DNA from 2 places in the Burkholderia stagnalis genome. Region 2 is predicted to be linked to the other one. Evidence: predicted binding sites of a transcription regulator. Region 2 holds the regulator's gene; the other holds the start of a gene.
The links. Region 2 encodes FliA, which starts transcription of late flagellar genes. Its sites were predicted from a motif close to CTAAAGTTTNNNNNNNNNNNGCCGNTA; they were not measured.
Positions count from the first base shown of each region.

Region 1: a site for FliA is predicted at 2,263-2,289, ahead of fliS (flagellar export chaperone FliS). Genes of this name have one in related genera too.

Region 1 covers NZ_CP156685.1:649,133-664,295, reverse strand. The annotation lists gene ABFO07_RS03160 (flagellar hook-length control protein FliK) at 1-1,319, opposite strand, end outside; gene ABFO07_RS03155 (flagellar protein FliT) at 1,432-1,767, opposite strand; gene fliS (flagellar export chaperone FliS) at 1,764-2,195, opposite strand; gene fliE (flagellar hook-basal body complex protein FliE) at 2,327-2,671, opposite strand; gene fliF (flagellar basal-body MS-ring/collar protein FliF) at 2,928-4,694, shown strand; gene fliG (flagellar motor switch protein FliG) at 4,684-5,679, shown strand; gene fliH (flagellar assembly protein FliH) at 5,672-6,355, shown strand; gene fliI (flagellar protein export ATPase FliI) at 6,349-7,869, shown strand; gene fliJ (flagellar export protein FliJ) at 7,875-8,333, shown strand; gene ABFO07_RS03115 (flagellar hook-length control protein FliK) at 8,365-9,714, shown strand; gene ABFO07_RS03110 (GMC family oxidoreductase) at 9,732-11,369, opposite strand; gene ABFO07_RS03105 (hypothetical protein) at 11,653-12,024, shown strand; gene ABFO07_RS03100 (coniferyl aldehyde dehydrogenase) at 12,064-13,506, shown strand; gene ABFO07_RS03095 (serine/threonine protein kinase) at 13,579-14,607, opposite strand; gene ABFO07_RS03090 (hypothetical protein) at 14,657-14,869, opposite strand; gene ABFO07_RS03085 (hypothetical protein) at 14,864-15,163, shown strand, end outside.
Region 2 covers NZ_CP156685.1:265,499-280,661, reverse strand. The annotation lists gene ABFO07_RS01410 (CheR family methyltransferase) at 1-742, shown strand, start outside; gene cheD (chemoreceptor glutamine deamidase CheD) at 739-1,488, shown strand; gene ABFO07_RS01400 (protein-glutamate methylesterase/protein-glutamine glutaminase) at 1,506-2,591, shown strand; gene cheY (chemotaxis response regulator CheY) at 2,658-3,053, shown strand; gene cheZ (protein phosphatase CheZ) at 3,055-3,795, shown strand; gene ABFO07_RS01385 (DUF2844 domain-containing protein) at 4,059-4,562, shown strand; gene ABFO07_RS01380 (DUF3443 domain-containing protein) at 4,579-5,799, shown strand; gene ABFO07_RS01375 (DUF805 domain-containing protein) at 6,107-6,490, shown strand; gene flhB (flagellar biosynthesis protein FlhB) at 6,797-8,002, shown strand; gene flhA (flagellar biosynthesis protein FlhA) at 8,082-10,184, shown strand; gene flhF (flagellar biosynthesis protein FlhF) at 10,181-11,887, shown strand; gene ABFO07_RS01355 (MinD/ParA family ATP-binding protein) at 11,880-12,695, shown strand; gene ABFO07_RS01350 (RNA polymerase sigma factor FliA) at 12,721-13,452, shown strand; S-adenosyl-L-homocysteine riboswitch at 13,529-13,647, shown strand; gene ahcY (adenosylhomocysteinase) at 13,680-15,098, shown strand.

The sequences.
Region 1 (15,163 bases), 380 kb from region 2:
ACTTCGTCGGCGACACCGCGTGCATACGCGGCGGCCGCCGCCTTCACGGCGAACGCGTCGAACCCGTCCGGCGCGCCGTCGACCGCGCGGATCGACAGCCCGCCGAGCTGCAGCCCCGACGCCTCCAGCCGCTGCCGCAGCGCCGCTTCATTTCGGGCCAGGCGGCCCGCGCCGGCCTCGTTCGCGCGCAACCGCGCGACGAGCTGCCCGCCGTTCAGCACCAGTTCCGCATCGACCGTGCCGAGCGTCGGCAGCATCAGCGTGAGGCGGGTCCGCCACGCGATGCCGTCGCCGGCATCGTCGCGCGGCGCATGGCCGCCCGAGCCGTCGGGCTCGATCGTCCAGTCGAGCCGCGCGCCGGGCCACGCTTCGCCGATCCAGCGGAACTGGTCGGTCGCGAGCACGTCGAGCTGCTGGCGCACCAGCGGCACGGCGGCCGGATGCACCGGCAGCGGCGCGGATGCCGGCGTGTCGGCCGACGCCGCGCCGGCCAGCGCGGCGCGCGCGGGCGTCCAGCGCGATTCCGGGGTGTCCGGGTGCGGGCCCGTGCCGCCGGCAATGCGCGGCGGCGGCGCATCGGGCGCGAGGAAGTCGCGGGCCGGCACTGCCGCGTTCGCGTGCGGCGCCGCGCCGGCCGGCGTGCCGGGCCCCGGCTGGCCCGCCGTGCGAGGCGCCGGCGACGGCAGCGGCAGGCGGGCGTCGAGCAGCGCGTCGAGCGTGCTGTCGGCGTTGTCGGGCGGCGGGTTCGCGGCGGCGGGCGTCGGCGTGGCCGGCAGGCGCGCCTGCGGCTCGCGCTCGAGCGCGGCGAGCGGCCGCTGGCCGGCCAGCCATTGCGCGAGATGGGATTCGTAGAACAGGCCGCTTTCGCTCACGGCCTGCGCGAGCGCGGCGCGCAGCGCCAGGACCGGCGCGGCGGCCGTCGCGTCGCGCGCGGGGGCCGCGGCCTGCGACGCCGCCGCGCGCGCCGCGTCCTGCGGCGCGACACTGCCCCCCGACGCGGTCGCCGGGGTCGAATTAGTCAGCAGCACGGTCGGGTCGGCGAGCAGCGGCGCCCGTCCGACGACCGCCGGCGTGGCGTCGCCGCCGAACCGCGAGATCGCGTCGAGCGTGAGCCCGACCTCGGACAGCGCCGTCTGCGCGGAGGCCTGCGGCGGTGTGGCGGCGGGAGGGGGCGTGGCAGGCGCCAGCGGCGCGCCGGTGGCCGACGTGCCGACCTGCGCCGTCGCCGCGCCGCCGGCCGGCGGCGTCACGACGCCGTTCAGCAGGCTGTCGAGGCGGCTCGCCAGCAAGGCGGCGGCTACGGAGTCGATACCGGTCATGATCGGAGCGTGCTCCCCTCAGCAACATCGATGCGCATCCGGAAGATGCGGATTCGGGAATCTGCGTCGCCGCCGACGCCACGCGCGGCGCGCATTGCGCGCCGCCGGGCCGTCAACCGCCGCGCGCGCGGTACAGGTCGGTCAGCACCTTGGTCGAGCGGCGCGTCTCGAACAGCGCGGACAGCCGCGCGATTTCCGGGCTGGCGAGATCGCGGATCGCGGCGTCGTCGGCGAGAATGCGGCGGATCAGTTCGAGCTTGCGGCCGAGTTCGGCCTCGTCGAGCGCGACGCCCACCCCGGCGTCCTTCAGCCCGTCGACGAGCTGCAGGTACACCTCCTGCAGCGCCGACAGCGCGCTCCAGTCGGCGCCGCGCGCCGCGCGCAGCATCTGGTCGGACACGTCCGCGATCGCCTCATAGCGCGCGAAGTATTCGTCCTTGCGGTTCATCGCGGCTGGTCCGCCTGTTGGGCGGCCATCCGGGCGACTTCCGGCGCGATGCCCGTCCACGCTTCCTCGAGCGTCGCGAGCAGCCCGTCGACCTCGACCAGGATCGGCTCGCTGGCCTTCGCGTTCGCTTCCACCAGGCGCCGGCCGATATAGCTGTACAGCGCATCGAGGCGCGCGGCGATCTCGCCGCCCTGCTCACGGTTCAGCGCGGTCTGCAGGCCGCTCTCGACGATCCGGATCGCCTTGCCGATCGCCTCGCCGCGCGCGGGAATGTTGCCCTGCTGCAGGTGCATGCGCGCAAGCGCGATGGCCTGCCGCGCGCCCTGGTAGAGCATCGCGATCAGGCGATGCGGTGACGCGCCCATCACCCCCGTCTCGACGCCGACGCGCGCATACGCATTGGCTCCAGCGTGTCCTGGGGAAAACATGCGCTTCTCCTTGTTGATGCGGTGGATCTGGATAGCCCGCGCGCGCGGCGCGGCCTGTTCCCGGAGTTATCGGAAAGGAAATTAAAAGCTTTAGGCAAACCGGATGGGGACGGACGGGCCGTGCGGCCGCGTCAGACCGGCATTTGCGCGATTTCGTTGTACGCGCTGACGAGCCGGTTGCGGACCTGCAGCCCGAACTGGAAGCCGATGTTGGCCTTCTGCATGTCGACCATCACGTCGTTCAGCGACACGTTCGCCGCGCCGACCTCGAACGCCTGCGCCTCGCCGAGCGCGCGCTGCTGGTCGCCGCTGATCTTGTCGAGCGACGCCTTCATCGCGCTCGCGAAGGTGCCGGCCGTCGCCGCGCCCGAGCCCGCGAGCGCCGCGGTCGGGCTGGCCGTGCCGCCGGCCGCCTGCGCCGCCATCGCCTGCATCTGTTGCAACACCGAACCGATTCCGCCGACGCTCGTCGTCATGCCGTTTCCCCATCCAATATAAAGGGCCCGTACGGGCCAGGCCGGGCGGGCCGCCAGCGCATGCCGCGCGCGTCCGCCTTGCCGGATCGCGAAAAAGCATAGCAGCGCACCGTCCGGCAAAGCCGTGAAAGTACGGGGGAAACCCGGCTCTTTTCGGCCGATCGGATCGGGGCCGGCGTCACGATAATCGCATCGTGTCATTGTCCGCCCGCTCGTCCGAGCGGCTCAGTCGTCCCGCTCCGGAGAACCTCGACGCATGGATTCGCAGGCAAATTCGCTGATCAACCCCGACGCCCGCGCGGGCCTCCCCAGCCCGGCTCCCGGCGCCGCCGCGGCGCTGCCGGGCGCGGGCGGCGCGAGCGTGGATTTCGGGCTCGGCGGCTTCGCTGAACGGATTCCGGGCATCGCGCGGATGCGCGGCAACCCGAAGCTGCCGTTCGTGATCGCCGCCGCGTTCGCCGTCGCCGTGATCGTCGCGCTCGTGCTGTGGAGCCGCGCGCCCGACTACCGCGTGCTGTACAGCAACCTGTCCGACCGCGACGGCGGCGCGATCATTGCCGCGCTCCAGCAGGCAAACGTTCCCTACAAGTTCGCCGACGCCGGCGGCGCGATCCTCGTGCCGGCGAGCCAGGTCCACGAAACGCGCCTCAAGCTCGCCGCGCTCGGGCTGCCGAAGGGCGGCTCGGTCGGCTTCGAGCTGATGGACAACCAGAAATTCGGCATCAGCCAGTTCGCCGAGCAGATCAACTACCAGCGCGCGCTCGAAGGCGAGCTGCAGCGCACGATCGAATCGATCAACGCCGTGAAGACGGCGCGCGTGCATCTCGCGATCCCGAAGCCGTCGGTGTTCGTGCGCGACAAGGAAGCGCCGAGCGCGTCGGTGTTCGTCGATCTCTACCCGGGCCGCGTGCTCGACGAGGGCCAGGTGCAGGCGATCACGCGGATGGTGTCGTCCGGCGTGCCCGACATGCCCGCGAAGAACGTCACGATCGTCGACCAGGACGGCAACCTGCTGACCCAGCAGGCGTCGGCCACCGGCCTCGACGCGAGCCAGCTGAAGTACGTGCAGCAGGTCGAGCGCAACACGCAGAAGCGCATCGACGCGATCCTCGCGCCGATCTTCGGCACCGGCAACGCGCGCTCGCAGGTGAGCGCCGACCTCGACTTCTCGAAGCAGGAGCAGACGTCGGAAAGCTACGGCCCGAACGGCACGCCGCAGCAGGCCGCGATCCGCAGCCAGCAGACCAGCACCGCGACCGAGCTCGCGCAGGGCGGCGCATCGGGCGTGCCGGGCGCGCTGTCGAACACGCCGCCGCAGCCGGCGTCCGCACCGATCGTCGCGGGCAACGGCCAGAGCGGGCAGCAGACGACGCCGGTCAGCGACCGCAAGGATGCCACCACCAATTACGAGCTCGACAAGACGATCCGCCACATCGAGCAGCCGATGGGCAGCGTGAAGCGGCTGTCGGTCGCGGTCGTCGTCAACTACCAGCCGGTCGCCGATTCGAAGGGCCACGTGACGATGCAGCCGCTGCCGCCCGCGAAGCTCGCGCAGGTCGAACAGCTCGTGAAGGACGCGATGGGCTACGACGCGAAGCGCGGCGACTCGGTGAACGTCGTGAACAGCGCGTTCACGACCGCCGGCGACCCGTACGCCGACCTGCCGTGGTACCGCCAGCCGGACGTGATCGACATGGCGAAGGAAGCCGCGAAGTGGCTCGGCATCCTGGGGGTCGCGGCGGCGCTGTACTTCGCGGTGGTGCGCCCGGCGATGCGCCGCGCGTACCCGCCGCCCGAGCCGGCCGCGCCCGCGCTGCCGGCGCCGGAAGACGCGGTCGCGCTGGACGGCCTGCCCGCGCCGGAGAAGAGCGCCGCGAACGAAGACGCCGACGCGCTGCTGCTCGGCTTCGAAAACGAGAAGCACCGCTACGAGCGCAACCTCGACTACGCGCGCACGATCGCCCGCCAGGATCCGAAGATCGTCGCAACCGTCGTGAAGAGCTGGGTGAACGATGAACGCTGAAGGCTTGACCAAGAGCGCGCTCCTGCTGATGTCGATCGGCGAGGAAGAGGCCGCGCAGGTATTCAAATTCCTCGCGCCGCGCGAGGTGCAGAAGATCGGCGCCGCGATGGCCGCGCTGCGCAACGTCACGCGCGAAGAGGTCGAGCGCGTGCTGAACGAGTTCGCGAAGGAGGCCGAGCAGCACACCGCGCTGTCGCTCGATTCGAACGACTACATCCGCTCGGTGCTGACCAAGGCGCTCGGCGAGGACAAGGCCGGCGTGCTGATCGACCGCATCCTGCAGGGCAGCGACACGAGCGGCATCGAAGGCCTGAAGTGGATGGATTCGAGCGCGGTGGCCGAGCTGATCAAGAACGAGCATCCGCAGATCATCGCGACGATCCTCGTGCATCTCGACCGCGACCAGGCGTCCGAGATCGTGTCCTGCTTCACCGAGCGGCTGCGCAATGACGTGATGCTGCGGATCGCGACGCTCGACGGCATCCAGCCTGCCGCGCTGCGCGAGCTCGACGACGTGCTGTCGGGCCTGCTGTCCGGCAGCGACAACCTGAAGCGCAGCCCGATGGGCGGCATCGGCACCGCGGCCGAGATCCTGAACTTCATGACGTCGGTGCACGAGGAAGGTGTGCTCGAGAACGTCCGCCAGTACGACCAGGACCTCGCGCAGAAGATCATCGACCAGATGTTCGTGTTCGAGAACCTGCTCGACCTCGAGGATCGCGCGATCCAGCTGCTGCTGAAGGAAGTCGAATCGGAGACGCTGATCATCGCGCTGAAGGGCGCGCCGCCCGCGCTGCGCCAGAAGTTCCTCGCGAACATGTCGCAGCGCGCGGCCGAACTGCTCGCCGAGGATCTCGACGCGCGCGGCCCGGTGCGCGTGTCCGAGGTCGAGACGCAGCAGCGCCGCATCCTGCAGATCGTGCGCAACCTCGCCGAAGGCGGCCAGATCGTGATCGGCGGCAAGGCGGAAGACGCATATGTCTGATCCGGCGAGCGACCGCACGGGCGACGTCACCGCGTACCAGCGGTGGGAAATGGCGTCGTTCGATCCGCCGCCTCCCCCGCCGCCGCCCGACACGGCGGCTGCGGCGGCGGCCGCGCTCGCCGAGGAATTGCAGCGCGTGCGCGACGCCGCGCATGCGGACGGCATGTCGTCCGGCCACGTCGAGGGCCAGGCGCTCGGCTATCAGGCCGGCTACGAACAGGGCCACCAGCAGGGTTTCGAGGCCGGCCAGGCCGAGGCGCGCGAGCAGGCCGCGCAGCTCGCCGCGCTGGCCGCGTCGTTCAAGGAGGCGCTGGCCGCCGCCGAGCACGATCTCGCGGCCGATGTCGCGCAGCTCGCGCTCGACATCGCGCAGCAGGTCGTGCGCCAGCACGTGAAGCACGACCCGACCGCGCTCGTCGCCGCGGTGCGCGACGTGCTCGCGGCCGAGCCGGCGCTGTCCGGCGCGCCGCAGCTGGCCGTGCATCCGGCCGACCTGCCGGTCGTCGAGGCGTACCTGCAGGAAGAACTCGACGCGATCGGCTGGAGCGTGCGCACCGATGCGGCGATCGAGCGCGGCGGCTGCCGCGCGCACGCGGCCACCGGTGAAGTCGACGCGACGCTCGCGACCCGCTGGCAGCGCGTCGCCGCCGCGATCGGCAAGGTGAGCGCATGGTGACGCACACGCCCGAGTCATTCGCGCACGACGGCATGACGCCGCTCGAACGCGAACTCGCGCTGGCGTCGTTCGGCCCGGAGGCCGCGCACGACGCCGCCCCGGCCCTGGCAGGCGACGCGCCGCGCGCGCCGCACAACCCCCATCTGTCGCACTGGCGCGCGCACCTGAACGGCCTGGCCACGCGCAGCCATCGCGCGCTGCCGCTGCGGCCGTGCGGCCGCCTGACCCGCGCCGCGGGCCTCGTGCTCGAGGCGATCGGGCTGCGCCTGTCGGTCGGCGCCGAATGCACGATCGAACTGCCGCCCGGCAGCACGCTGCCGGTCGCGGAAGCGGAAGTCGTCGGCTTCTCCGGCGACCGCCTGTTCCTGATGCCGACCACCGACGTCGCGGGCGTGCTGCCCGGCGCGCGCGTGTGGCCGCTCGAACGCGCACCGGTCGCCGATCCGCTCTCCGGCGCGAAGCGGCTGCCGGTCGGCTGGAACATGCTCGGGCGCGTCGTCGACGCGGCCGGCCGCCCGCTCGACAACCTCGGCCCGCTGGCGTCGACGGTCGACGCGCCGCTGTCCGCGGCGTCGATCAACCCGCTCGAGCGCGAACCGATCCATCACGTGCTCGACGTCGGCGTGCGCGCGATCAACGCACTGCTCACCGTCGGGCGCGGCCAGCGGATGGGCCTGTTCGCGGGCTCCGGCGTCGGCAAGTCGGTGCTGCTCGGCACGATGGCGCGCTACACGAGCGCCGAGGTGATCGTGATCGGCCTGATCGGCGAACGGGGCCGCGAAGTGAAGGAATTCATCGAGCAGATCCTCGGCGAGGACGGTCTCGCGCGCTCGGTCGTGGTCGCGGCGCCCGCCGACGTGTCGCCGCTGCTGCGGATGCAGGGCGCCGCGTACGCCACCGCGCTCGCCGAGTATTTCCGCGACCAGGGCAAGCACGTGCTGCTGCTGATGGATTCGCTGACCCGCTACGCGATGGCGCAGCGCGAGATCGCGCTCGCGATCGGCGAGCCGCCCGCGACCAAGGGCTATCCGCCGTCGGTGTTCGCGAAGCTGCCCGCGCTCGTCGAGCGCACCGGCAACGGCCCGGAAGGCGGCGGCTCGATCACCGCGTTCTACACGGTGCTGACCGAGGGCGACGACCAGCAGGATCCGATCGCCGATTCGGCGCGCGCGATCCTCGACGGCCACATCGTGCTGTCGCGCGCGCTCGCCGAAGCCGGCCACTATCCGGCGATCGACATCGAGGCGTCGATCAGCCGCGCGATGACCGCGCTGATCGACGAGCCGCACCTCGACCGCGTGCGCCAGTTCAAGCAGATGCTGTCGCGCTACCAGCGCAACCGCGACCTGATCGCGGTGGGCGCCTACGCGCCCGGCCGCGACGCGCAGCTCGACCGCGCGATCGCGCTCTATCCGCGCATCGAATCGTTCCTGCAGCAGGGCTTTCGCGAATGCGCGCCGTTCGCGTCGAGCCTCGAGGGGCTCGATGCGCTGTTCGACATCCACGGAGGCTGACGCTCATGGCACAAGGCTTTCCCCTGCAGATCCTGCTCGATCGCGCGAACGAGGATCTCGACACGGCGACCCGGCAGCTCGGCGTCGCCCAGCGCGAACGCACCGACGCCGCCGACCAGCTCGACGCGCTGCTGCGCTATCGCCACGAATATCACGTGCGCTTCGCGCAATCCGCGCAGAGCGGCATGCCCGCCGGCAACTGGCGGAATTTCCAGGCGTTCCTCGACACGCTCGACGGCGCGATCGCACAGCAGCGCCGCGTGCTGGCCGCCGCCGAGGCCCGCATCGACGAGGCGCGCCCGCACTGGCAGCAACAGAAACGCACCGTCGGCTCGTATGAAATCCTGCAGGCGCGCGGCGTCGCGCAGGAAGCCCGCCGCACCGCGAAGCGCGAACAGCGCGACGCCGACGAACACGCCGCGAAGATCCTGCGCATGCGGGCCGACGCGGCGAAATCGACGTAACCGCTCAACGCATCCGAACGAGAGATACGCCATGCCTTCCCTGTCCCTGCTCGGCGCCCTGATCGACACCGCCAGCTCCGCCGTCAAGGCCGGCCGCAAAGCGGCCACCCCGGACGCGTCCGCCACGGGCGACGCGTCCGCGCTGCCGTTCGCGCAGACGCTGCAGCAGAGCGTCGCGTCGCAAGGCGCATCGGCGCAGGCCGACGCGTCGTCGTCAGCCGCCGCGGCGCCATCGGCCGCGACGGGTGCGCCGTCGTCGTTGGCCGGCGGCGCCAAGCCGTCCGGCTCCTCCAGCCCGTCCGACGACAAGACGCGCGACGACGCGAACGCGGCCGTCAACCCGGAAGCGGCCGCGCTCGCCGCCGCGGCCGCCGTGCAAGCGCAACTGCTGGCCCGCCCCGACGGCACGCCCGCCGCGACGGACGCCGCGGCCGCCGACGCGTTGTCGCGCACCGGCGACGCGGCAGCGGCTGCGATCGCGTCCGCCGCGAACGCGACGAAGAACGCCGCGCAACCGGCGGACGCCGCCGAACCCGCGTCCGGCCGCGATGCGCTGCATGCGGTGCTCGATAAACTCACCGGCGGCGCGAACGCGATCGCGATGCCGGCCGCCGCCGGCGCGGCTGCCGCGCCGCAGCCGGCCGCATCCGCGACCGCCGCGCCGCTGACCCCGAAAGCCGCAACCTTCGACAAGACGCTGGCCGACGCGAAGGGCGCGCTCGCCGCGCCGCAGGGTGCGCAAACGCCGTCCACGCAGGCCGAACTCGCAGCAAATTCCGACGCGACGACCCATGTGGCGCAGGCGCTCGCGGCCGCGAAGGATGCCGCCGACCCGGCCCATGCGGCGCTGGCCGCCGCGGCGGCCGCGCAATCGAATGCGCCGGTGGCACCGGCCGCGCCCGGCGTCGCCGCCGCGAACGCGAACGTGCTCGCACCGCACGTCGGCACCGCCGACTGGACGGACGCGCTGAGCCAGAAGGTCGTGTTCCTGTCGAATGCGCACCAGCAGAGCGCCGAGCTGACGCTCAACCCGCCGGATCTCGGCCCGCTGCAGGTGGTGCTGCGGGTCGCGGACAATCATGCGCACGCGCTGTTCGTGTCCCAGCACGCGCAGGTGCGCGACGCGGTCGAAGCCGCGCTGCCGAAGCTGCGCGACGCGATGGAGGCGGGCGGCCTCGGCCTCGGCAGCGCATCCGTCAGCGACGGCGGCTTCGCGCAGCAACAGCAGCAGAACGCCCAGCAGTCGTTCGCCGGCGGACAATCGTCGCGGCGCGGGAACGGCGCACCGTCATCCGGCGACGCGACGGCCGACGTCGCGCCACCCGCAGCGTCGAGCGGCGCGACCGCCAGCCGCACCGGCCTCGTCGATACATTCGCCTGACCTTCCGCACGCGCCGCTCAGCGGCCGTGCAATGCGGCCGCCGCTGCGCTCGGCGCGCCCGCCTTGCGCGCGGCGGCGATGAAATCCGCCGCGCGCTCGCCGATCATCACCGACGGCGCATTCGTGTTCCCGCCGATCAGCGTCGGCATCACCGACGCATCCACCACCCGCAGCCCTTCGACCCCGCGCACGCGCAACTGCGTATCGACCACCGCGCGCGCGTCCGTGCCCATCCGGCAGGTGCCGACCGGGTGGTAGATCGTGTCGGCATGCGCGACGATCGTCGCGCGCAGCTCGGCTTCGGTCTGGTCCGGCCGCGTGTACAGCTCGCGGCCGCCCTGCGACGCGAGCGGCGCCTGCGACAGGATGCTGCGCATCGCGTGCGCGCCGCGCACGAGCAGGTCGAGATCGCGCGCATCGCTGAAGAAGCGCGGGTCGATCAGCGGCGCGTCGCGCGCGTCGCCGCTCGCGAGCGCCACCGTGCCGCGGCTGAACGGCCGCAGCGCGCACACGTGCAGCGAATAGCCGAAGCCCCAGTGCATCTTGCGGTTGTGGTCGTCGACGAGCGCGGTGCAGAAATGCAGCTGCAGGTCGGGACGCTCGAGCGACGGATCGCTCTTGATGAAGCCGCCCGCCTCCGCGACGTTGCTCGTCATCATCCCGGTGCGGCTCGAGAAGTAGCGCGCGAGCGCGGGCGTCATCTTCGCGATCCCGCGCAGGCAGATGCCGACCAGCTCCGACGCATTCACGCGCGTGTTGATGATGAAGTCGATATGGTCGATCAGGTTCGCGCCGACGTCGGGCGCGTCCTGCACGACCGCGATGCCGTGCCGGCGCAGTTGCCCGGCCGGGCCGATGCCCGAGCACATCAGCAGTTGCGGCGAGTTGAACGCGCCGGCCGACAGGATCACCTCCGCGCGCGCGCCGAGCGTCTGCACCTGGCCGTTGCGCGACAGCACGACGCCGACCGCGCGCTTGCCGTCGAAGCCGACGCGCAGCACCGTCGCATCGGGGACCACGTGCAGGTTCGGCCGGTTGCGGCCGTAGATGTAGGCGCGCGCGACGCTGCAGCGCGAGCCGTCGCGATGCGTGACCTGGTAGAAGCCGACGCCTTCCTGCGAGGCGCCGTTGAAATCGTCGTTGAGCGGATAGCCGGCTGCATGCGCGGCCGCGATGAATCGTTCGGAGAACGGATTGCGAAAGCGCAGATCGGACACCGTGAGCGGGCCGTCCGCGCCGTGCCACGCGTTCGCGCCGCGCTGGTTGCCTTCCGCGCGCCGGAAATACGGCAGCACCTCCCCCCAGCTCCAGCCGGTCGCGCCGAGCCGTGCCCATTCGTCGTAGTCGAGCGGATGGCCGCGCGTGTAGATCATCGCGTTGATCGCGCTCGAGCCGCCCATCCCGCGTCCGCGCGGCTGGTAGCCGCGGCGCCCGCCGAGGCCCGGCTGCGGCACGGTTTCGTAGCCGTAGTTGGTGCCGAGCTTGAACGGCACCAGCGCCGCGATGCCGACCGGCATGTTGACGAGCAGGTTGCGCTCGGTGTGCGCGCCCGCCTCGATCAGCGCGATCGTCGCGTCGGGGCACGCATCGGCGAGCCGGCCCGCGAGGCTCGCGCCGCCCGAACCCGCCCCGACGATGATGTAGTCGTATTGCATGCATGTCTCCTTCATGTCATGAATGGCGCCCGGCGCGGCCGTGCGGCCCGAGTCTTCTATCTTCTAGTCCGGGCATTGTAGGAATGGCCGTCGCGCACGCGGCGCGTGGATTCAAGAGCGATTCCTCTAAACGCGCGCGTGAACTAAATTTAAGATGCGTGGATTCGCTTGGTGCGACGCAGCCGGCCGCCAGAAGCCGATCCGTCGCGAAATGGGAGAGACCGTCATGCAGCGTCACGTTCTGCAGGCTTTGCGTCGGCCGGCTTGTCCGGCGTCCCGTCGCATGTCCCCGATTTCATTTCAAACAGCCCCGTGTTCAACCGCGGGTATCGCCGCGTACGCGGCGCGCCGGAATCGAACGGCGGGCCATCCCCCGGATCGTTTGAATTGCATGCCGGCGCGGGCGCGCGGCACGCTGCGCGCGGCGTCGACACGCGTCATGCGATGCGCCGCACCGGTGTACGCGACGCGGCCGGCCACCCGGTTTCGCCGCGCAGTTAACCGCGATGCGCCCCCGTACGTCGGCCCATCATGCGCCGCGCATCACGCCGTTTTCACCGCCGCCGACCGTCGCGCGGATGCGACGCCCGACGATGCCGCCCCGCTCACCCCGATCCGCCACGCCGCGCTCGTCGAGCGGGCGCGGGCGGCCTGACTGCTGGCCGCCGCGCCACGCCCCACTGGAGGAGACGACATGAAGAACGATCTGCCCGAACTCGCGCCGCACGAGAACGCCGCGATCGCCGCGCTGACGCCGCTGCTGCAAGCACAGCGCGCCGCCTACCTGCGCGCGCCGTATCCCGACTGGGAAACCCGCGCGAAGCACCTGCGCGCGCTGCGCACGATGCTGATCGACCATGCGGACGCGCTCGCCGACGCGATCAGCGCGGATTTCGGCCATCGCGCGAAGCAGGAAGTGCTGCTGTCGGAAATCTGGATGGCGAAGGAAGAGATCGACGAGGCGCTCAAGCACGGCAAGCGCTGGATGAAGCCGATGCGCAAGGCGATGAACAAGTGGCTGCGGCCCGCGCGCGCGAAGGTGATTCCGCAGCCGCTCGGCGTGGTCGGCATCGTCGTGCCGTGGAACTATCCGGTGCTGCTCGCGGCCGGCCCGCTGATCTGCGCGCTCGCGGCCGGCAACCGCGCGATCGTCAAGATGTCCGAACTGACGCCGCGCACGTCCGCGCTGTTCGAGCAGCTGATCGCGAAGACCTTCGAGCGCGATCACGTCGCGGTCGTCAACGGCGATGCGGACGTCGGCGCCGCGTTCAGCGCGCTGCCGTTCGACCACCTGCTGTTCACCGGTTCGACGCAGGTCGGGCGGCACGTGATGCGCGCGGCGGCCGAGCACCTCACGCCCGTCACGCTCGAACTCGGCGGCAAGTCGCCGGCGATCGTCGGGCCGAACGCGCGCTTCGACGCGGCCGTCGATGCGATCGTCGCCGGCAAGACGCTGAACGCCGGGCAGACCTGCATCGCGCCCGACTACGTGCTGCTGCCGCGCGGGATGGAAGCCGCGTTCATCGAGCGCGCCCGCGCGCGGCTCGCGAAGATGTATCCGGATTTCGCGCGCAACGCCGACTACACGACGATCGTGTCGGACCGGCATTTCGCGCGCCTGCAGCAGCTCGCGAACGATGCGCAGGCGGCCGGCGCGCAACTGCACCCGCTCGCGGATGCGTCGTCCGATCCGGCAACGCGCCGCTTCGTGCCGTGCGCGGTCACGCACGTGAACGCCGCCACGCCGCTGATGCAGGAAGAGATCTTCGGCCCGCTGCTGCCGCTCGTGCCCTATGAGCGGCTCGACGAGGCGATCGCGTACGTGAATGCACGGCCGCGCCCGCTCGCGCTGTACCTGTTCGACGAAGACGCGGGCACGGTCGATCGCGTGATGCACGAAACGATCTCGGGCGGCGTATCGGTCAACGAAACGCTGATGCACATCGCGTGCGGCAGCATGCCGTTCGGCGGCGTCGGTGCGAGCGGGATGGGCGCATACCACGGCTACGACGGCTTCGTGACGTTCTCGAAGATGAAGCCGGTGCTCGTGCAGGCGCGCCTGAACGCGCGCAACCTGCTCGCGCCGCCGTACGGCAAGCGCTTCGCCGCACTGATCAAGCTGATGCTGAAGTTCTGAACGGCGCGCGCCGCGCGAGCGCGTGGCGGCCCGCACTCGGCGCACTGCCGCGCCGGCGCGGGTGCGCGTGCATCACACGGGCCAGAGCGGCCCTTCCTGCATCGCGCCGATCTGCTCGCGCAGTTCGAGCACGCGCGCTTCCCAGTAGCGATGCGTGTTGAACCACGGGAACGCGGCCGGGAACGCGGGATCGTCCCAGCGCCGCGCGAGCCACGCGGCATAGTGGATCAGCCGCAGCGTGCGCAGCGCTTCGACCAGATGCAGCTCGCGCGGCTCGAATTCGCAGAAATCCTCGTAGCCGGCGAGCAGGTCCGCGAGTGCGCGCGACGCGCCCGGGCGATCGCCCGGCAGCAGCAGCCACAGATCCTGGATCGCGGGCGCCATCCGGCTGTCGTCGAAGTCGACGAAATGCGGGCCCGCATCGGTCCACAGCACGTTGCTCGGGTGGCAGTCGCCGTGGGTGCGCAGCAGGCGAAGGTCGCCCGCGCGCTCGAACGCGGCCTCGACGCCTTCGAGCGCCAGCGCGACCGCGGTTTCGTACGCGGGCCGCACATCGGCGGGAATGAAATCGTGCGCCAGCAGGTAGTCGCGCGGCTCGTAGCCGAACGTGCGGATGTCGAGCGTGGGGCGAGCTACGTACGGCTCGGTCGCGCCGACCGCGTGGATGCGGCCGATGAAGCGGCCGAGCCATTCGAGCGTATCGCTGCGGTCGAGATCGGGCGCGCGGCCGCCGCGCCGCTCGAAGATCGAGAAGCGAAAGCCGTCGAACGCGTGCAGCGTGCGGCCGTCGAACGTGCGCGCCGGCACCGCCGGAATCTCGCGTGCGGCGAGTTCGGCGACGAACGCGTGTTCCTCGAGGATAGCCTCGTCCGACCAGCGTGCCGGGCGATAGAACTTCGCGACGATCGGCGGGCCGTCTTCGATGCCGGCCTGGTAGACGCGGTTTTCGTAACTGTTGAGGGCGAGCAGGCGGCCGTCGGTGCGCAGGCCGGCCGGCATCAGCACGCTGTCGAGCGCGTCGAGCACGCACTCGGGCGTGAGACCGGCAAACGGCGGCTCGGCGGAAGGCGTGGCGGAGGTGACTTCGTTCATGCCCGGCATTGTGCCGCCTGCCGGGCAGAAAGACGAGCGTCCGGCAATGCGCGAACGCTCAGTGAATGGCCGCGCCAGCCGGCAGCACGGATTCGCCCGTGTCGATCAGGTCCTCGAGAAAGAACGGCTCGGTGTTGAGTTCCTTCGACTCGCCCGGCACGCCCGCGTACCAGGTCACCATCGCCATGTCGCCCAGAATGCGCTGGACGATGCCGCGCGCGCCCTTCGGCACCGCGATATGGGTTGTGCAGACAATCGACCCGACATGCATGATGTTTCCCCACTCCTGAATCCCGAGGCCGGCCACGTCATCGGCCGGCAGATGCACGACACGCGCCGCCGTCGATGCGGCAACGCGTATCCCATTGTTCATGGTTTATCGAAGCGCGAAAAGAAGAAGAAGCAGGCAAGACGCCGCGAATTCGTCGAATGTCTCCAATCAACCACTGCGCCGCCCGTGTGCTTGCACCGGCGACACCCCCATCATACCCTGTCGAATGTGACCGCCCGGCGCGCGCGTATTCGGCCGTGGTTCACGCCGTGGTTCACGCCGTGGTTCACGCCG
Region 2 (15,163 bases):
CGACCTGCTCGAACAGGAAAACGATCCTGCCGAGTGGGAGGCGTTCACCAACGCGCTGACCACCAACCTGACCGCGTTCTTCCGCGAGGCGCATCACTTTCCGATCCTCGCGGATTTCGTGAAGGGCCGCGAAGCGCCGGTGTCGGTGTGGTGCTCGGCCGCGTCGACCGGCGAGGAGCCGTATTCGATCGCGATCACGCTGATCGAGGCGCTCGGCGACTCGGCGGCGCGCAGCGCGTCGATCCTCGCCACCGACCTCGACACGCAGGTGCTCGCGAAGGCCGAGGCCGGCATCTACACGTACGACCAGGTCAAGCACCTGTCGCCGGAGCGCCTGAAGCGCTTCTTCCTGAGAGGCACCGGCGCGCAGGCCGGCCGCGTGAAGGTGCGCCCCGAGCTGCGCGCGATGATCCGCTTCGAGCAGCTGAACCTGACCGATGCCGACTACGGGATCCCGAAGCCGTTCGACGCGATCTTCTGCCGCAACGTGATGATCTATTTCGACAAGCCGACGCAGGGGCAGGTGCTGTCGCGCTTCGAGCCGCTCGTGAAGCCGGGCGGGCTGCTGTTCGCCGGCCACTCGGAGAACTTCACGTACGTGACGCAGGCGTTCCGGCTGCGCGGCCAGACCGTCTACGAACTGACGCGCGCGCCGAAGGGCGCGCCGTCGGCCGGCGGCGGCGCCGCGCCGCGCGCGCGCCTGAGCGGGGCCGCGACGCCGGCCGTCGGAGAACGGCGATGAGCGCGCTGCCGATCGCAACCAACCACTACTTCGACAGCCACTTTGGCCGTCCGGGCGTGAAGCTGTTGCCGAACGAGTTCTACACGACCGGCGAGGACATGGTGCTGGTGACCGTGCTCGGCTCGTGCGTGGCCGCATGCCTGCACGACCCGTACGCGGGCATCGGCGGGATGAACCACTTCATGTTGCCCGACGACGGCGCGGACGCGTGCGCGGCCGCGTCCGAGTCGATGCGCTACGGCGCATACGCGATGGAAGTGCTGATCAACGAGCTGATCAAGGCGGGCGGCCGCCGCGAGCGCTTCGAGGCGAAGGTGTTCGGCGGCGCGGCCGTGCTCGCCGGCATGACGACGATCAACATCGGCGACCGCAATGCGGACTTCGTGCGCCGCTACCTCGCGCTCGAGCGCATCCGCATCACGGCGGAGGACCTGCAGGACGTGCACCCGCGCAAGGTCGCGTTCATGCCGCATTCGGGGCGCGCGATGGTGAAGAAGCTGCGCCTGCAGGTGCCCGGCGTGACCGAGCGCGAAGCCGCGCTCGCGCGCCACGCGGAAGCCGTGCGCGCCCGCTCGCACGCGCACGTGGAGCTGTTCGCCGCGCCGGCCAGGCGGCCCGCGCAGGCCGGCGGGATCAACCTCTCGAAGCAGCCGGTCGCGGCGCCGCCGGCCCGGCCGGCACGGCCGCGGATCGAATTGTTCGGTGCGCGCGGCGCAGGCGCCGCGAGCCAGACCGTATCGAAATAGCAGGAGGCAAGAACGCAGTGCATAAGATCAAGGTATTGTGCGTCGACGATTCGGCGCTGATCCGCAGCCTGATGACGGAGATCATCAACGGCCAGCCCGACATGGAAGTGTGCGCGACCGCGCCCGATCCGCTCGTCGCGCGCGAGCTCATCAAGCAGCACAACCCCGACGTGCTCACGCTGGACGTCGAAATGCCGCGCATGGACGGGCTCGACTTCCTCGAGAAGCTGATGCGCCTGCGGCCGATGCCGGTCGTGATGGTGTCGTCGCTGACCGAGCGCGGCTCGGAAATCACGCTGCGCGCGCTGGAGCTCGGCGCGGTCGACTTCGTCACGAAGCCGCGCGTCGGCATCCGCGACGGCATGCTCGACTACGCGGAAAAGCTCGCGGACAAGATCCGTGCGGCGTCGCGCGCCCGCGTGCGGCAGGCGCCGCAGCCGCAGGCCGCGGCCGCGCGCGCGAGCAGCGGCCACCCGGCCGCGCCGATGATCAACAACCCGCTCGTCAGTACCGAGAAGCTGATCATCGTCGGCGCGTCGACGGGCGGCACCGAGGCGATCCGCGAAGTGCTGACGCCGCTGCCGCCGGATGCGCCGGCGGTGCTGATCGCGCAGCACATGCCGCCCGGCTTCACGAAGTCGTTCGCGCAGCGCCTGAACGGCCTGTGCCGGATCTCGGTGAAGGAAGCCGAGCACGGCGAGCGCGTGCTGCCCGGCCATGCGTACATCGCGCCGGGCCATGCGCACCTGCTGCTCGCCCGCAGCGGCGCGAACTACATCGCGCAGCTGTCCGACGAGCCGCCGGTGAACCGGCACCGCCCGTCGGTCGACGTGCTGTTCCGCTCGGCGGCGACGCACGCCGGCAAGAACGCGCTCGGCGTGATCCTGACCGGCATGGGCCGCGACGGCGCGGCCGGCCTGCTGGAGATGAAGCGCGCGGGCGCGTACACGTTCGCGCAGGACGAAGCGAGCTGCATCGTGTTCGGCATGCCGCGCGAGGCGATCGCGCTTGGCGGCGCCGAAGAAATCGTGCCGCTCGCCGACATGAGCCGCCGCGTGATGGCGCGACTCGCGACGATGGGCGATCGGGTGCAGCGCGTATAAGGAAAAACGACGGAGGCGGGCTATCATGCACGCGTCCCGACGAAACGAATCTGGAAAGGAATGAAGATGGACAAGAGCATGAAAATCCTGGTGGTGGACGATTTCCCGACGATGCGCCGGATCGTCCGCAACCTGCTCAAGGAACTGGGCTACACGAACGTCGACGAGGCGGAAGACGGCGCGGCCGGCCTTGCGCGGCTGCGCGGCGGCGGCTTCGACTTCGTGATCTCCGACTGGAACATGCCGAACCTCGACGGTCTGGCGATGCTCAAGGAAATCCGCGCGGACGCGACCCTCACGCACCTGCCGGTGCTGATGGTCACGGCCGAGTCGAAGAAGGAGAACATCATCGCGGCGGCGCAGGCCGGCGCGAGCGGCTACGTCGTGAAGCCGTTCACGGCGGCGACGCTCGACGAGAAGCTCAACAAGATCATCGACAAGATGGCCAAGACCGGGAGCTGACGTGAACGAGCCGATCCACGCGGCGATGGCCGGGGCGGGCTTCGCCGCCGACAGCTTGCCCGATGGCGCCGATCTGACGAGCGACCGCATCCTCGCGCGCATCGGCCACGTTACCCGCGCGCTGCGCGACTCGATGCGCGAACTCGGTCTCGACAAGCATATCGAGCGCGCGGCCGAAGCCGTGCCCGACGCGCGCGATCGCTTGCGCTACGTCGCGACGATGACCGAGCAGGCGGCCGAACGCGTGCTGTCCGCGATCGAGCTGGCCAAGCCGGTGCAGGAACGCATGCAGAACGAGGCCGAGGCGCTCGACGCGCGCTGGTCGCAGTGGTATGCGGCGCCGATCGAGCGCGCGGAGGTTCGCGAGCTGATGGACGACACGCGCGCGTTCCTGCGCGCGCTGCCGGAAGCGACGACCGCGACCAATGCGCATCTGCTCGAGATCATGCTCGCGCAGGACTTCCAGGATCTGACCGGGCAGGTGATCAAGAAGATCACGGACATGGTCTACCTGATCGAGCAGCAGCTGCTCACCGTGCTGGTCGAGAACATCGCGCCCGAGCGGCGCGAGCAGTTCGCGGCGACCGCGGCCGCGCTCGCGCTGGAGGCCGAGCAGACGATGAGCAGCACCGGCAGCCCCGTCTCGCTGCTGAACGGCCCGCAGATCAACCCCGAAGGCAAGACCGACGTGGTCCAGGACCAGGCGCAGGTCGACGACCTGCTCGCCAGCCTCGGCTTCTGACCGGCGCGTGCGGCGCCGCCCGGCAAGCGGGCGGCGCCGCACGTCCGTCGCACCCGGATTGCGGATCGCGGCGGCCCGTCACGGCGGCCGCCTGCACGAACCCGGACGAACCCCGACGTCGGTCCTTGACACTTTGAAACGCCGCGCAGGCATACTACGCTTCAGCATCAAGACATCTTTTGGTTTGTCTGACATGAACCTCGGCGATGGCGCGGGCGACTCCGCCGCGCGATCGACTACGAGGCCAGTCCCTGGGGGGGAACGTGAAGCTGAAACGTTTGGGCTGTGCCGTTGCGTGCGCGACGGTCTCGATGGGCGTGCTGTGGAGCATCCACGCGCACGCTGAATTGGGCGGCGCGCCGATGTCGCCGCCGGCGGACGATCATGCCGCCACCGTGCGCGCGGTGCAGCGCGCGATGCGCTCGGCCGACGGCGTGTCGGCGAGCGCGGCCACCTATACCGTGCGCGAGGTCACGCTCGGTTCCGGCACCGTGATCCGCGAATACACCTCCGCCGCGGGCAGCGTGTTCGGGCTCGCGTGGCGCGGCCCGACGATGCCGGATCTCGCGGCGCTGCTCGGCAATTATTTCCCGCAGTACAGGGCCGGCGTCGACGCGGCCCACGCGGCGCGCGGCTGGCGCGCGCCCGTGTCCGTCGAGACGGGCACCCTCGTGATCCGGACGGGCGGCCACATGGGCTCGTTCTCCGGCCAGGCCTGGCTGCCGCAGGCGCTGCCTGCCGGCCTGACCGGCAACGACATCCAGTGACAGCGGGAGACCGATCTTGCGCAATCCTCGTACCTTCATCCGCTGGTTCGGCGCGCTGAGCTTCGCGGCCGCGACGGCGGTGCTCGTCGCCGCATGCGGCGGCGGCGACGGCAACAACGACGGCGGCGGCTCCACGCCGGTCGCATCGAACACCGCGGTCATCACCGTGGATCGCGGCGTCGCGAACGTCATCAACATTCCGACCGTCAGCGTGACCGTCTGTGCGCCCGGCACGTCGAACTGCCAGGTCGTCAACAACGTGCTGGTCGATACCGCGTCGTACGGGCTGCGGCTCGTCAGCGGCGCCGTGACGGGCGTGCTCGGCAGCCTGCCCGTGTCGACCGTGGGCGGCGCGCCGCTCGCCGAGTGCGGCAAGTTCGTGTCGACCTACACGTGGGGCTCGGTGCGCACCGCCGACCTGAAGATCGGCGGTGAAACGGCGAGCGCGCTGCCGGTGCAGGTTCTCGGCGACCTCGGCACCACGGGCGTGCCGACCTCGTGCACGAACAACGGCACGGCCGCCAACACGGCGAGCGCGCTCGGCGCGAACGGCATCCTCGGCATCGGGCCGGCGCCGCTCGACTGCGGCACGACCTGCACGACGACGACGGCCGCCGCGAGCAACAACTACTACGCATGCCCGAACGGCAATGCGAGCTGCGCGGTGACGCTCGTGCCGCTGGCGCAGCAGGTCGCCAACCCGGTGCACCGTTTCGCGGTCAACAACAACGGCGTGATCGTGCAGATGCCGGACATCGCGAGCAGCGGCCAGGGCAGCGCGACCGGGCTGCTGACGTTCGGGATCGGCACGCAGGCCAACAATACGCTGCGCGCGAGCACCGTGCTGACGTCCACCACGACCGGCGACCTCAACGCGACGTTCCTCGGCGGCGCGGTCACCGCGTTCTTCGATACGGGCTCGAACGCGTACTTCTTCAACGATTCGACGCAGCGGATCTGCACGCGCAACACCGAGTTCTACTGCCCGGCGTCGACGGTCACCTACACGGCGACGCTCACCGGCCAGAACGGCACGCAGAGCCAGGTGTCGATGCCGGTCGCGAATGCGGATTCGGTGTTCTCGAACGCGTCGGCGTTCGCGTTCAACGACATCGCGGGCCCGTTCGGCAACGCGGGGTGGCTCGATCTCGGCCTCACGCATTTCTACGGCAAGACGATCTACTTCGGGATGGACCGGCGCAGCAGCGGCGGCGCGGCGCCTTACGTCGCGTATTGAACGGCATCACGCAGGCGGCATGACGAGGGGGGCGAGCGATCGCCCCCTTTTCATCTGTCGGCCGGGGCGGCGGGATATTCCGGCAACAAATGCGCGGGCGATTATCGCGTCGATAACGGCACGCCGCCGTGATTTAAAAAACGAAATGACGCGTTACGTCATTGATTAAATCGATCCGGCTGCAGCCGCGCCGTCCAGCGTAAAGCGCTGCCCGGGGCTGCCGCAAAAGTGGCTGAACTCCTGAAAATCCCGCCTATACTTCACGCGTTGGTCCGGTGTCGTTCAAATAGAACAGGAGGTCAATAAAATGAATTTCACGGATGCAATTCAATCGGTCTTCAATCAATACGCACGATTCGACGGCCGCGCGCGACGCGCGGAATACTGGTATTTCGCGTTGCTGACGTTCATCGTGTCGATCGCGTGCCAGCTCGTCACGATGGTCGGCCGCAGCGAGAACACGATCGCGCTGCTGCTGGCGATCGCGGCCCTGCTGGTCTCGCTGGCGCTGATCGTGCCGAGCCTCTCGGTGACGGTGCGCCGCCTGCACGATATCGGCCGCTCCGGCTGGTTCCTGCTGATCGCGCTCATTCCGGTCGTCGGCGGGATCATCCTGCTCGTCTGGATGTGCTCGCGCGGCAACAACGGCCCGAACCGCTTCGGGCCCGATCCGCTCGCCGCGGCGGCCTGACTCGCCGGCGCGCATCGCAGGCGGCCGCGGCGGGGTGCCCGCCGCCGCCGGTCGCCGGCTGCCCGTCGCCGGAACGTAGCCGACTGCCCGTAGCCGACCGCCCGTAGCCGGCTGCCCGTAGCCGACCGCCCGTCGCCCGCTTCCAAACCGCTTTGCCTACCGGCGGCCGCCGCCCGCCGCAGCGTCGCCCGATTCTCCGAAATACCCCCCTTTCCCGGCTTTGCTCGACCGATCGCCGGTTGACCGGTCCATGAATAATCGGTGTCACTGGAAAACGGCATCCCGCCGTACCCGTCTGGAGGCCCCGTGGCAGACGAGAGCGATCTCGACAGAACCGAAGCCGCCACTCCGAGGCGCCGCGAGAAGGCGCGCGAGGAGGGGCAGGTCGCGCGCTCGCGCGAGCTGGTTTCGTTCGCGCTGCTCGCGTCGGGCTTCTACGGCGCGTGGCTGCTGTCGGGGCCGATCGGCACGCACCTGCGCACGATGCTGCGCGGCGCGTTCACGTTCGAGCGCGCAACCGCGTTCGATACCAACCGGATGCTGTCGGCGGCGGGCAGCGCGAGCCTCGAAGGGCTCGCCGCGCTCGCGCCGATGCTGGCGCTGATGGGGCTCGCCGCGCTGCTCGCGCCGATGGCGCTCGGCGGCTGGCTGGTCTCGTCGAAAACGTTCGAGCTGAAGTTCGACCGCCTGAACCCGATCACGGGCCTCGGCCGGATCTTCTCGATCCAGGGGCCGATCCAGCTCGGCATGTCGCTCGCGAAGACGCTGGTGGTGGGCGGCATCGGCGGCATCGCGATCTGGCGCAGCAAGGAAGAACTGCTCGGCCTCGCGACCCAGCCGCTCGATGCGGCGCTCGCGGATGCGCTGCACCTCGTCGCCGTGTGCTGCGGCACGACGGTCGCCGGCATGCTGGTCGTCGCCGCGCTCGACGTGCCGTATCAACTCTGGCAGTACAACAAGAAGCTGCGCATGACGAAGGAAGAAGTGAAGCGCGAACATCGCGAGAACGAAGGCGATCCGCACGTGAAGGGCCGCATCCGCCAGCAGCAGCGCGCGATCGCGCGGCGCCGGATGATGGCGGCCGTGCCGAAGGCCGACGTGGTCGTCACGAACCCGACGCACTTCGCCGTCGCGCTGCAATACACGGATGGCGAGATGCGCGCGCCGAAGGTGGTCGCGAAGGGCGTGAACCTCGTCGCCGCGCGCATCCGCGAGATCGCCGCCGAGCACAACGTGCCCACGCTCGAAGCGCCGCCGCTCGCGCGGGCGCTGTATCACAACGTCGAACTCGAGCGCGAGATTCCCGGTTCGCTGTATTCGGCCGTCGCCGAAGTGCTCGCGTGGGTGTACCAGCTCAAGCGCTTCCGGCGCGAAGGCGGCGACGTGCCCGCCACGCCGGTCGATCTCGACGTGCCGGCCGAGCTGGACAAGGGCGCGTCGGTGTCGGCGGAGGATGAACAGGAAGAGGCCGAGGACGTGCTCGGCGCGACCGCGCGCGGAGGCCTGCAATGATTAGCCCCCACGCTCACATTCGTTCGCTGCCCCCCGAGGGGGCGGCTGCCTCCCTTGGGGCGGCCCGGCGGGAGGCACCATGAGCACCCCCGCCGGCCTGTTCGCGAAGCGCCCGAACCTGCTCGCAGGCGCCAACCTGCGCGCGCTCGCGGGCCCGGTCCTCATCTGCATGATCCTGGGGATGATGATCCTGCCGCTGCCGCCGCTGCTGCTGGATCTGCTGTTCACGTTCAACATCGCGCTGTCCGTGATGGTGCTGCTCGTCAGCATGTACACGATGAAGCCGCTCGATTTCGCGGCCTTCCCGAGCGTGCTGCTGTTCTCGACGCTGCTGCGGCTGTCGCTGAACGTCGCGTCGACGCGCGTCGTGCTGCTCGAGGGCCACACCGGCCCGGACGCAGCCGGCCAGGTGATCGAGGCGTTCGGCCACTTCCTCGTCGGCGGCAACTTCGCGGTCGGCATCGTGGTGTTCGTGATCCTGATGATCATCAACTTCATGGTGATCACGAAGGGCGCGGGGCGGATCGCGGAAGTGTCCGCGCGCTTCACGCTCGACGCGATGCCCGGCAAGCAGATGGCGATCGACGCCGACCTGAACGCGGGCCTGATCAACGAGGAACAGGCGCGCAAGCGCCGTACCGCCGTCGCGCAGGAAGCCGAGTTCTACGGCTCGATGGACGGCGCGTCGAAGTTCGTGCGCGGCGACGCGATCGCGGGCCTGATCATCATGGCCATCAACGTGATCGGCGGGCTGATCGTCGGGATGATCCAGCACGACATGACGTTCGCCGCGGCCGGCACGAACTACACGCTGCTGACGATCGGCGACGGCCTCGTCGCACAGATCCCGTCGCTCGTGATCTCGACGGCGGCCGGCGTGATCGTGTCGCGGGTCGCGACCGACGAAGACATCGGCACGCAGATCACCGGCCAGCTGTTCACCAACCCGCGCGTGCTGACGATCACCGGCGTGATCATCGTGATCATGGGGCTGATCCCCGGCATGCCGCACTTCGCGTTCCTGCTGCTCGGCGGCGGCGCGATCTGGCTCGCGCGCACGCAGGCGCAGCGCGCGGCGGCCCGCAAGGCGGCCGGCGACGTCTCCGACATCGCGCCGCCCGCGGCGCTGTCGGCCGACAGCCACGAGGCGACCTGGGACGACGTGCAGCTGATCGACCCGCTCGGCCTCGAAGTCGGCTACCGGCTGATCCCGCTCGTCGACAAGAACAGCGACGGCGAGCTGCTCAAGCGGATCAAGAGCATCCGCAAGAAATTCGCGCAGGAAATCGGCTTCCTGCCGCCGGTGATCCATATCCGCGACAACCTCGAGCTGCGGCCGAACGCGTACCGGATCGCGCTGAAGGGCGTCGAGATCGGCGCCGGCGAGGTGTTCCCGGGCCAGTGGCTCGCGATCAACCCGGGCCAGGTGACGGCCGCGATGCCCGGCGTGCCGACCACCGACCCGGCGTTCGGGCTGCCGGCCGTGTGGATCGACGTCGCGATGCGCGAGCAGGCGCAGGTGTACGGCTACACGGTGGTCGACGCGAGCACGGTCGTCGCGACCCACCTGAACCACCTGGTCGTCCAGCACGCGGCCGAGCTGCTCGGCCGCCAGGAAGTGCAGGCGCTGATCGAGCGCACCGGCAAGGATTCGCCGTCGCTCGTCGAGGACCTCGTGCCGAAGACGATCTCGCTCACCACGCTGCAGAAGGTGCTGCAGAACCTGCTCGAGGAAGGCGTGCCGATCCGCGACATGCGCACGATCATCGAAGCCGTGTCCGAGCAGGCCGGCCGCCTCACCGACGCATACGACATCACCGCCGCGGTGCGCCTCGCGCTCGGCCGCGCGATCACGCAGCAGTGGTATCCGGGCGGCGGCGAGATGCAGGTGATGGGCCTCGACGCGAATCTCGAGCGCGTGCTGTCGCAGGCGCTCGCCACCGGCGCGAACCCGGGCCTCGAGCCGGGCCTCGCGCACGCGCTCCTGACCGGCACGCAGGAAGCGATGCTGCGTCAACAGAATCTCGGGCTGCCGCCCGTGCTGCTCGTGCAGCACGCGCTGCGCGCCATGCTGGCGCGCTTCCTGCGCCGCAGCCTGCCGCAATTGAAAGTGCTGTCGTACGCCGAAGTGCCGGACACACGCACGATCAAGGTCGTTAACGTCATCGGGGGTTCCGCTTGAACATTCGCAAATTCACCGGCGCGACGAGCCGCGACGCACTGCGTCTCGTGCGCGAGGCACTCGGCGCCGACGCCGTCGTGCTGTCGAACCGCACGCTCGATGACGGCAGCGTCGAAATCGTCGCGCTCGCCGATGCCGAACTGTCGGCGATCGCCCCGCCGGCTGCCGATGCGGCCGCGCTGCCCGGCGCGGCGTTGCGGGCCGGCGGCACGATGCCGGCGGCCAGGGCCGCCGCGGCGGCGCGTGCTTCGGCGATGAACCCGTATGCGACCGGCGACGGCGGCCTGCCGGACGTGTTCTCGTCGGTGTTCGGCGCGAGCGCCGACGCGGCAGACGCACCGGCGGCGCCGGCCGCGAGCGTGCCGGCTGCAGGATCGCCCGCCGAACCCGCCCCGTGGCTCGTCGAGCACGCGAAGCGCCTCACGCAGCAGCGCGACGCGCTGATCGCGCGCGCGCAGGCTGCGCCGGCGCAGGACAGCGCGATCCGCGCGCCGCACGACGCGGCCCGCACCGTGACGACGCCCGAATGGGCGCGCGACATCGTGCGCAACGTCGAGCGCAACGTCGCGCGCCGCCAGCCGGCCGACGAACCGGCGCCGCGCCGTATCGCCGACGCACCCGCCGCACCCGCCGCGAAGCCTGCGGAGCGCGCACGGCTGGCCGAGGACACGGCCGCGGCCGTGGCCGACGCGGTGAAGGCGCGCCTCGAGCGCATCGTCAACGACACGGTGATGAGCGAGCTCGGTTCGCTGCGCGGGATGATGGAGGAGCAGTTCGACGGCCTGATGTGGCAGGAGCGCCAGCGCCGCAGCCCCGTGCACGGCGCGCTGACGAAGCACCTGTTCGCGGCCGGCTTCTCCGCGCAGCTGGTGCGGATGATGGTCGACAACCTGCCGCAGGGCGAAGGCACGGAAACCTTCGAGCAGGCGTCCGAGTGGGCGCAGTCGGTGCTCGCGTCGAACCTGCCGGTGCTCGACAGCGAGGATGCGCTGATGGAGCGCGGCGGCGTGTTCGCGCTGATGGGCCCGACGGGCGTCGGCAAGACCACCACCACCGCGAAGCTCGCCGCGCGCTGCGTGATGCGCTTCGGCGCGAGCAAGGTCGCGCTGCTCACCACCGACAGCTACCGGATCGGCGGCCACGAGCAGCTGCGCATCTTCGGCAAGATCCTCGGCGTGCCGGTGCACGCGGTGAAGGACGGCGGCGACCTGCAGCTTGCGCTGTCCGAGCTGCGCAACAAGCACATCGTGCTGATCGATACGATCGGCATGAGCCAGCGCGACCGCGCGGTGTCCGACCAGATCGCGATGCTGCACGGCGCGAACACGCCGGTGCAGCGCCTGCTGCTGCTGAACGCGACGAGCCACGGCGACACGCTCAACGAGGTCGTGCAGGCGTACCGCAGCGCGGACGGCCAGCCGGCGCTCGCCGGCTGCATCCTCACCAAGCTCGACGAGGCGACCCATCTGGGCGGCGTGCTCGACACGGTGATCCGCTACAAGCTGCCCGTGCACTACGTGTCGACCGGCCAGAAGGTGCCGGAGAACCTGTACGTCGCGACCCGGAAATTCCTGATGAAGAGCGCGTTCTGCGTGCCGCGCGACGGCTCGCCCTTCGTGCCGCAGGACGAGGACATGCCCGCGCTGCTGTCCGCGCTGACCGCACGCTCGACCGCCGAGCTGCACGAGGTGCGCTTTGGATAAACCGATGATCGACCAGGCCGAAGGACTGCGGCGCCTGCTGGCCGGGCGCGCATCGAGGATCGTGGCGGTGGTGGGCGGGCCGACGGGGGTCGGCTGCACCGCGACGGTCGTGAACCTGGCCGCGGCGCTTGCCGCGCTGGGCAAGGACGTGCTCGTCGTCGACGAGCGCGCCGACGTGAATTCGGCCGCGGCGACGCTGGCCGGCGCGTGGCTGCGCGACGGCGAGCGCACGCGCGTCACCGCCGGGTTCGGCGTGTGCGCGGCGGCGACGCTCGCGCGCGCCGGCTACAGCGAAGCGCACCTGAGCGATTTCATCGACGGGCCGGCCGACATCGTGCTGATCGACGCGCAGCTCGACGCGGACGGCGGTTTCTCCGCGCTTGCGCGCGAGGCGCACGACGTGCTGATCGTCACGCGGGTGGCCGCGCAAGCGATCACCGAGGCCTACGCATGCATGAAGCGGCTGCATTTCGCGCACGCGGTCGCGCAGTTCCGCGTGCTGACCAACCACGTCGGCAGCCACGACGACGCGAAGACCGCGTTCGAGAACCTCGCGGGCGTCGCGAGCCGCTACCTGACCGTGTCGATCGCCGATGCGGGCTGCGTGAGCGCCGATCCGCTCGTCGAGCGCGCGCGCGACCTGGTGCGCACGGCAGTCGACGCGTTTCCGTCGTCGCCGGCCGCGCGCGATTACCGGCAGATCGCCGCCGACTTGCTGTACTGGCCGTTGCGCCCGCGGCCGGGCGCCGGACGGCACCGCGCGGGCGGCAGCCCGTCGTTCGAGGCAGGCGCGGCACACGCCGCGTGAGCGCCACCGGAAGGAGAGAGCCACGATGTATAACGCTCAAGGAAGGATTTCCCAGGCCGACGTGCTGTCGCAGTACGCGCCGCTCGTGCGCCGCCTGGGCCTGCAGCTCGTCGCGAAGATGCCGGCGAGCGTCGATCTCGACGATCTGATCCAGGCCGGCATGATCGGCCTGATGGACGCGGCCGGCCGCTACAAGGAAGACCAGGGCGCGCAGTTCGAGACCTACGCGACGCAGCGCATCCGCGGCGCGATGCTCGACGAGCTGCGCAGCAACGACTGGCTGCCGCGCAGCCTGCGCAAGACGTCGCGCGAGGTCGAGCACGCGGTGCACAAGGTCGAGCAGCAGCTCGGCCGCGCCGCGAGCGAGGCGGAGATCGCGCAGCACCTGAACATGCCGCTCGACGAATACCAGGGGATGCTGCAGGACCTGCACGGCAGCCAGCTCATCTACTACGAGGATTTCGACCGCGCGGCCGACGACGAGCCGTTCCTCGACCGCTACCGCGTCGATCACGCCGATCCGCTGTCGTCGCTGCTCGACGAGCATCTGCGCGAGGCGCTGATCGAGGCGATCGAGCGGCTGCCGGAGCGCGAGAAGCTGCTGATGTCGCTGTACTACGAGCGGGGCCTGAACCTGCGCGAGATCGGCGCGGTGCTCGAGGTCAGCGAGTCGCGCGTGTGCCAGCTGCACAGCCAGGCGGTCGCACGCCTGCGCGCGCGCCTGCGCGAGCAGGCGTGGGTCGGCACGGAGAACTGACCCCTTCATCGGCGCGCGTCGCACACGCGCGTGCCGGTCACGCAATTTTCATGGCGATTTGCTACAATCCCACCCGTTTTCCGAGGAGCGTTGCGACGGACCATCAGCGTCCGCCAGGCTCGGAAAGCTTCACCAAGCGGCAGGGCCCGTGCGCATCGCGCCGGCAAGCCGCTTCCTGAACGGCGCTCACGTCACCATTTTCTAAACTTTTTAGAAAGGAGGGCGTGATGAACGCCGTCATCGATTCCAAAGCTTCCAACGATTACCTCGTCGCCGACATGGCGCTTGCCGGCTGGGGCCGCAAGGAACTGAACATTGCCGAGACCGAAATGCCGGGCCTCGTGCAGATCCGCGACGAATACAAGGCGCAGCAGCCGCTGAAGGGCGCGCGCATTGCCGGCTCGCTGCACATGACGATCCAGACGGGCGTGCTGATCGAGACGCTGAAGGCGCTCGGCGCCGACGTGCGCTGGGCCTCGTGCAACATCTTCTCGACGCAGGACCACGCGGCTGCCGCGATCGTCGAAGCCGGCACGCCGGTGTTCGCGTTCAAGGGCGAGTCGCTCGACGAATACTGGGAGTTCTCGCACCGCATCTTCGAATGGCCGAACGGCGAGTTCGCGAACATGATCCTCGACGACGGCGGCGACGCGACGCTGCTGCTGATCCTCGGCTCGAAGGCCGAGAAGGACCGCTCGGTGATCGCCAAGCCGACCAACGAGGAAGAAGTCGCGCTGTACAAGTCGATCGCGAAGCACCTCGACATCGACGCGAACTGGTACTCGAAGCGCCTTGCGCACATCAAGGGCGTGACCGAGGAAACCACGACCGGCGTGCACCGCCTGTACCAGATGGAAAAGGACGGCCGCCTGCCGTTCCCGGCGTTCAACGTGAACGATTCGGTCACCAAGTCGAAGTTCGACAACCTGTACGGCTGCCGTGAGTCGCTCGTCGACGGCATCAAGCGCGCGACCGACGTGATGATCGCGGGCAAGGTCGCGGTCGTCGCGGGCTACGGTGACGTGGGCAAGGGCTGCGCGCAATCGCTGCGCGGCCTTGGCGCGACCGTGTGGGTCACGGAAATCGATCCGATCTGCGCGCTGCAGGCGGCGATGGAAGGCTACCGCGTCGTGACGATGGAATACGCGGCCGACAAGGCCGACATCTTCGTGACGGCGACCGGCAACTTCCACGTGATCGGCCACGATCACATGAAGGCGATGCGCCACAACGCGATCGTCTGCAACATCGGCCACTTCGACTCGGAAATCGACGTTGCGTCGACCCGCCAGTACCAGTGGGAAAACATCAAGCCGCAGGTCGACCACATCATCTTCCCGGACGGCAAGCGCGTGATCCTGCTGGCTGAAGGCCGCCTCGTGAACCTCGGCTGCGCGACCGGCCACCCGTCGTTCGTGATGTCGAACTCGTTCGCGAACCAGACGCTCGCGCAGATCGAGCTGTTCACCCGCGGCGGCGAGTACGAGAACAAGGTGTACGTGCTGCCGAAGCACCTCGACGAGAAGGTCGCGCGCCTGCACCTCGCGCGCATCGGCGCGAACCTGTCGGTGCTGTCGGACGACCAGGCGGCGTACATCGGCGTGTCGAAGGAAGGCCCGTTCAAGCCGAACCACTACCGCTACTGATGCGGCAAGCCGCCGCCCGCCCCGGCGGCGGGGCGCGCCGCGAAGCGTTTTCGTTTTCGCGCGCG